3 regions of the Nonomuraea sp. NPDC049486 genome follow, and region 2 is predicted to be linked to each of the others. Evidence: predicted binding sites of a transcription regulator. Region 2 holds the regulator's gene; each other region holds the start of a gene.
The links. Region 2 encodes LexA, which represses DNA repair genes until DNA is damaged. Its sites were predicted from a motif close to TCGAACANNTGTTCGA; they were not measured.
Positions count from the first base shown of each region.

Region 1: a site for LexA is predicted at 980-995, ahead of recA (recombinase RecA). Genes of this name have one in related genera too.
Region 3: a site for LexA is predicted at 951-966, ahead of AB0K05_RS25705 (alpha-ketoglutarate-dependent dioxygenase AlkB). Genes of this name have one in related genera too.

Region 1 covers NZ_JBFAPV010000003.1:206,687-208,946, reverse strand. Annotated here, with positions in the region: gene recA (recombinase RecA) at 1-865, opposite strand, end outside; gene AB0K05_RS09845 (hypothetical protein) at 1,087-1,353, shown strand; gene AB0K05_RS09840 (DUF3046 domain-containing protein) at 1,345-1,539, opposite strand; gene AB0K05_RS09835 (VOC family protein) at 1,915-2,260, opposite strand, start outside.
Region 2 covers NZ_JBFAPV010000005.1:490,815-493,074, reverse strand. Annotated here, with positions in the region: gene AB0K05_RS18290 (aminotransferase class I/II-fold pyridoxal phosphate-dependent enzyme) at 1-146, opposite strand, end outside; gene AB0K05_RS18285 (DoxX family protein) at 181-588, opposite strand; gene lexA (transcriptional repressor LexA) at 837-1,544, opposite strand.
Region 3 covers NZ_JBFAPV010000009.1:118,342-120,601, forward strand. Annotated here, with positions in the region: gene AB0K05_RS25700 (heparinase II/III family protein) at 1-216, shown strand, start outside; gene AB0K05_RS25705 (alpha-ketoglutarate-dependent dioxygenase AlkB) at 299-928, opposite strand; gene AB0K05_RS25710 (VOC family protein) at 1,067-1,825, shown strand; gene AB0K05_RS25715 (MFS transporter) at 1,850-2,260, shown strand, end outside.

The DNA.
Region 1 (2,260 bases), on a different contig from region 2:
CGCCGGACTTGCGGACGAAGCCGTGCTCGACGCCCATGTCGATGAGGCCGCCCTCGCGGGAGACGCCCACCCCGTAGAGGATGTCGAAGTCGGCCACCCGGAAGGGCGGGGCCATCTTGTTCTTGACCACCTTGACGCGGGTCCGGTTGCCGACCGCTTCGGTGCCGTCCTTGAGGGTCTCGATGCGGCGGATGTCGAGGCGGACCGAGGCGTAGAACTTGAGCGCCTTGCCACCGGTCGTGGTCTCGGGGCTGCCGAACATCACGCCGATCTTCTCGCGGAGCTGGTTGATGAAGATGGCGGTGGTGCCGGTGCTGCTGAGCGCGCCCGCGACCTTGCGCAGGGCCTGGGACATCAGGCGGGCCTGGAGGCCGACGTGGCTGTCGCCCATCTCGCCCTCGATCTCGGCCTTGGGCACCAGGGCGGCCACCGAGTCGATGACGATGATGTCGACGGCGCCGGACCTGATCAGCATGTCGGCGATCTCCAGCGCCTGCTCGCCGGTGTCGGGCTGGGAGACCAGCAGGGCGTCGGTGTCGACGCCGAGCTTCTTGGCGTATTCGGGGTCGAGGGCGTGCTCGGCGTCGATGAACGCCGCGATGCCGCCGGCCCGCTGCGCGTTGGCCACCGCGTGCAGCGCGATGGTGGTCTTGCCGGAGGACTCCGGACCGTAGATCTCGACGATCCTGCCGCGCGGCAGGCCGCCGATGCCGAGCGCGACGTCGAGGGAGATCGACCCGGTCGGGATCACCTCGATGGGGGCTCGGGCGTCATCGCCGAGGCGCATGACGGAACCCTTGCCGAACTGCCGCTCGATCTGGGCGAGGGCGGTCTCGAGGGCCTTCTCGCGGTCGTTGATAGCCATGGGAGCTCCCTCTTGAGGGTCGTGGTCGGAATCAGTCGAGTGAAAGCTACGGTCTGCCACCGACATTTTCCCGGAAGCGGTCGTGGAAGACGTGGCCCGGCGAGCCCATCGTAGCCGAACGGCTGTTCGATCACACGCACGTCTGCGAGGAAGTCCGCCCGCGCCCGGATGCGTTCCCGCAGCCTGGGGAGACTCCTGGGAAGAGGGCAGGAGGTGACCACGTGGCGAGCTCGTACACGAGCGAACGGCGCGCTCATCTGCAGGGCCTCGCCGAGGTGCTCCCCCGCCACGGGCTGGTGAGCCGGATGGTGGGCGAGGAGGAGCCGCTGTTGTGGGTGTGGCATCCGCACACGAGCAGGCAGACCCTGGTCTTCGCCACGCCGTCGGAGCGGGGCTGGCTGTTTCTGTGGGCGCCCGGCGGCACGGGCGGCGCCGACGACCTCGATCGCACGGCGCGCGCTCTGAGGGAGACGCTGGGCTCAGCGTAGCCGGGGGGAGACGTCCTCGACCTGGCAGACGGCCCGCCAGACGGTCTTGGCGCTCTCGCCGTCGGCCAGCGCCTGCACCACGGTGCGCCCGCCGAGCGGCGCGATCACGTAGTCACGCGCCCACGACTCGGCGTAGGTGTCGCCGAAGTGCAGGCGCATCCTTCTCCAGAACTCAGTCAGGCGCATCACTCAAGTATGGATCGGCCCCGGGAGTGGGTAGGACGCAACGGGAACGTGAACGACCTGCGTATCACCCGCCTTCGAACCACGGCATCGGCATGTGCCGGAGACCCGGAAGGGAGGAAGCGCGGATCCCCCCGCCGGCTGAGGCAGGCGGTCCCCCTCCGCGCGACTCTGATGGCGAAGACCGCGAAACCCTCACCCCCCAAGTCAGCCAAGGCCAAGACCAACAGGGCGAAGCGCCGCCACTTACTGTCATTGCGGCGCGAGGCCGTACGGAAGGAGAAGGCGGAGAGGTCCGAGCGGCATGCCGGGATCCGGCAGGAGCCGCGGGCGGGCCGTCCGCGCACGCGACGCGCGTCGCGGCGTTAGGTCACGGCGTCACAGCACGCGCGCGCCGTACATCTCACCGAGATGGTCGGCGAGCAGCTCCAGCCGGGCGCCGTCGGGGTCCTTGAAGTAGATGGAGGCGCCGCTCTCGATCTGGTGCGGCACGCCGGCCATCTCCAGCTTCCCGCGCAGCCGCTCCCAGGTGGCGGGGTCGACGGAGATCGCGATGTGGTGGAGGCCGCCGAGCACCTCCTGGTAAGGGCCGAGGTCGAGGCCGGGGAGGTCGAAGAAGGCCAGCAGGTTGCCGTTGCCGAGGTCGAAGAAGAAGTGGCTCGAACCCTTGTAGTCGCGGTTCTCGAAGATCTCCGTCAGCGGGAACTCCAGCAGCTCCTGGTAG
Region 2 (2,260 bases):
CGGCGGCGCAGCGCCTCGACCACCTCGGGAGCGGACGGCAGGTCCATGTCGGCCACCCACGCGGGGATGACCCCCGGGTCGGCCTTCGCCCACTTCAGCCCGTCATTGCGTGCTTTGAACGCTTCACCCACGAATGTGTCGCTCACCCAGACATTCTAGGAATGTCGGCCTTCGTACGGATCAGCCGCCGGCCAGCGACCGCCACAGCCGGTCCGTACGATCACGCCGCCCCCACGCGATCACCCCGCTCACCACGAGCAGGACCAGCGGCAACGCCACAGGCCCGCCGCTCACGAACGCCTCGGTCAGCACCGCACCGGCCATCAGCCCGGCGCCCGCCAGCGCGGCCGCTCCGGCCACCGGGGGCGCCAGCAGGCACACCGCCACCGCGACCTCCAGCACCGCGACCAGGTAGCGGAACCAGTCGCCCCACCCGATCGCCTCGAACGTGGACACCGACGGCTCAGCCCCGGTGAACTTGCCCATCGCCGCCATCAGCAGCATGCCGGCCATGACCACCTGGAGCACCCACAGGCCGGCCCCGGCCAGCCGCCGCCCGGCACTCGGCCTCGTCTCGATCTTCTCCATGCCGCCGACATTATGGACTGCGATCAACCGCCGGAATGCGGCTGGTTACCGGACAAGGGTGGAGGTAGGTGCACTTGCCCGGAGACGCGCCGTGTGCGACGGAACCATGGAACCCGGGCAGCCGGAGAGGCGCCCGCCGGACAGGACGCGCGTGGAGAGGAGGACGGCGACCATCGGCGGGCTGGTGCGCGAGAGCCGGTGAGGAGCGCGGTGCGGCACGGCCGCACCGCGTCTCACGCGGCGAGTGGTCAGAGGCGGCGCAGGACCGCCACGACCTTGCCCAGGACGCTGGCCTCGTCGCCGGGGATGGGCTCGTAGTTGTCGTTGTGCGGCACCAGCCAGACGTGGCCGTCCTTGCGCTTGAAGGTCTTGACCGTGGCCTCGCCCTCGATCATCGCGGCCACGATGTCGCCGCTCTCGGCGACCGGCTGCTGGCGGACCACGACCCAGTCGCCGTCGGCGATCGCGGCGTCGATCATCGAGTCACCGGTGACCTGCAGGAGGAAGAGCGTGCCCTCGCCGACCAACTGCTTGGGAAGCGCGAAGACGTCTTCGACGCTCTCCTCGGCCAGAATCGGGCCACCGGCGGCGATGCGGCCGACCAGCGGGACGTAGGCCGCGGTGGGCCTGTTGACGGGGGCGTCGTCTGTGGCGGTGTCGGGGTCGACCCACAGCACCGGCTCACCCGGCAGCCGCACCTCCAGCGCGCGCGGGCGGTGGGGGTCACGCCGCAGATAGCCCTTGCGCTGCAAAGCCGTCAACTGGTGCGACACGCTGGACGTGCTGGTCAACTGGACGGCCTCGCCGATCTCGCGCATGGACGGCGGATAGCCGCGCTGCTGCACCGAGTCGCGGATCACCTCGAGGATCTTGCGTTGCCTGGGGGTCAGCCCCAGTGAGTCACGCCTTCGCACCGCGAGGTCACTGACCCCATTGGCGTCATCCCGCTCGCTCATGCCTCTCCTCCTCGCCCGGCAACCCGCCCCGCGGGCGAGGCTCCCGGTCCGTGGTCCTGATGTCGCACACAGCGACCGTATCTCTGTTGAAGATCATCTTCAAACAGTTGTTCGAGTCTTCCTCGAAAATGTCGGCAGTGTGGTGTAGAACATCGTACGGGAGTTCGATCGACACCGTGTTCGATTTGCCGATCTTTCTACGGCCGTTTCCGGGGGCCACGACGGCGGGAGGTCCATCATGCGAACGACCAGACGGAGCCATCGCGCAGCGGGCTCACCCACGGGCCGCATCCACGGGATGATCTGATGGCGGATCCGACCGGCGACCACGTCAAGCGCCTCACCCTCATCGTCGACGCCACCCAGGAGGGGAGCCCTCAGGGGCGCCACCCTCGCCCCGACGCGCCCAGGCGGAAGAACGACGGCGGAGCGGGCCCTCGGTCGCGATGGGCCGCCGACGGCAAGCGCCCCCACCTGTACCTCGTCCCCCCAGCCCGCCCCGACTCGGACGCCGGCCCTGGCAGGTGGGGGAGAAGCGACGGTGGACCCGTCCGAGGGGGAGAGCGCGCCCCCGGAAACGGTCAGGTCGTCAACGGCGGGTCCGTCCGAGAGCGAGCGCCCGGAGCCGGTCAGGTCGTCAACGGCGGGCGCCAGGCGGCGGGCGAGCGTGCGCCGGGAGGCGTCGTCAATGGCGGGTCCGTCCGTACGGAAGAGTG
Region 3 (2,260 bases), on a different contig from region 2:
ACCCTGGTCGAGTCCCCGGCCGAAGTGGCCGACCTCGCCGTGCGCATCAGCGCGGACGGAACCGTCCGCATCGACGGCACGGGCCTGACCGCGAGCACCGACCGGGCGCGAGCCATCGCGATCGACGCATCGCACGCCACCGAAGTGGTCCTCAACGGCACGCAGGTGCCCTTCACCCGCGACGGCGCACTCATCTACGCGGCGGCCGTCGCGTGACGACGGGTTCGGCCGGGCATGCCCTCATGGCGGGCGAGTGGGCCGCGGCCGCGCGGCTCACGCGGGCCGGTGACCCGGGCCGTCAGCGGACGCCGCGGGGGCGGAACTGGATGCTGATGCGCGGGCCCGCCGGGCGGGTGGTCTTGGGGACGGCGTGTTCCCACGTGCGCTGGCAGCTGCCGCCCATCACGATGAGGTCGCCGTGACCCAGGTCGTAGCGGAGTGACGAGCCGCCGCCGCGCGGGCGGAGCAGCAGGGGGCGCGCGTAGCCCACGGACAGGATCGCCACCATGGTGTCGTGGGCGGCGCCGCGGCCGATGGTGTCGCCGTGCCAGGCCACGCTGTCGCGGCCGTCGCGGTAGTAGCACAGGCCGGCCGTGGCGAACGGCTCGCCCAGCTCCTCGCGGTAGTGCTCGTCGAGGACGCGCCTGGCGTCGGCCAGCACGGGGTGCGGCAGCGTCTCGCCCTCGTCGTAGAACTTCAGCAGCCGCGGCACGTCGACGACGCGGTCGTACATCTTGCGCCGCTCGGCCCGCCACGGCACCGACTCGGCCAGCCGCTCGAACAGCTCGTCGGCTCCCGACAGCCAGCCCGGCCGCACGTCGACCCAGGCGCCCCGGTCGAGAGGGACGCGGCGGACCGTCGAGCCGAGCGGCCCCACGGCGAGTTCCTCGTTCAGGCTCAGCAGAGATGCTTGGTAAACAGCCGCCATACCACCGAGTGTAGGTGATCGTTCAAACATGTTTTCGACTGTGCCGGATCTCGCGGGCGGGGCATGAAGGACGAGAAGAATCGCGTGGCGTCGTCCCGGGCCGCAGCGGGGCCGCCACATCCGATCGAGGAGCACGTCATGCTCACCACTGAGTTCCTGCCGGGCAGCCCGTGCTGGGTCGATGTCGGCAGCCCCGACATCGAGGCGACCGCCGGCTTCTACAGCGACCTGTTCGGCTGGCGGTTCCAGCCGGCGATGGAGGGATACGGCTTCTGGCAGGCCGACGGCAAGACGGTCGCCGCGGCCGGGTCGGTGATGGAGGAAGGGGCCGCCGCGTCCTGGATGGTGTACTTCCAGACGCCTGACTGCGACGCCACCGCCAAGGCGGTCGAGCTGGCCGGTGGGCTGGTCCGCGCCCAGCCGTTCGACATCGAGGGGCAGGGGCGGATGGCGCAGTTCACCGACCCCGCGGGGGCGGAGTTCGCGGCCTGGCAGCCGGGTGGCACGCGCGGTCTCGACGTGGTGACCGATCCGGGGTCGTTCGCCTGGGCCGAGCTGTTCGTGCCCGACACCGACGGCATCCGCGGCTTCTACCGGTCGGTGTTCGGCTGGCGGTTCGACGACGTCGACATGGGAGATCTGACCTACCCGGTGGTCTCGCCGGCCGAGGGCGGCGCCGACTCGTCGATGGCGGGGCTGGTAGGGCTGCCGCCAGGTGACCGGGCCCACTGGGTGCCGTTCTTCGAGGTGCCCGACTGCGACGGGGTGGTGGCCAGGTGCCAGGAGCTCGGCGGCACGGTGCGCACGCCGGTGGACGACGTGCCGGGGGTGGGGCGGATCGCCTACCTGTCCGATCCGCACGGGGCGCGGTTCGCGGTGATCACCAGCACGGCCTGAGCGCGCCGGTGTAACGTCTCCTGGGTGTTGACACGTTACATGCTCGGCGCCCTCGCCTCCCGTACCGGCGACGAGATGTCCGGGCCCGCGCTGCTGGTCGCCGGGCTGGCCGTGACCGGGTCGCCCGTGCTGGCGTCGTCGCTGCTGGCGGGGCTGACCGTGTCGGCGGCGGCCGGGGGGCCGCTGCTGGGCGTGGTGCTCGACCGTACCCGCAGGCCGGGGCGGGTGCTCGGGTGGTGCCTGGTGGGTTACGGCGCGGGGCTGCTCGTGGTGCTGGCCGGGCTGGGGCGGCTGCCGGACGCGGCGCTGATCGGGGTGGCCGTGCTGACCGGGTTGCTGGGGCCCTCGCTGAACGGCGGGTGGACGGCGCAGCTGCCGTTAGTTGTCGGGGCCGGGCGGCTGCCGCGGGCGAACGCGCTGGACGCGATGAGCTAC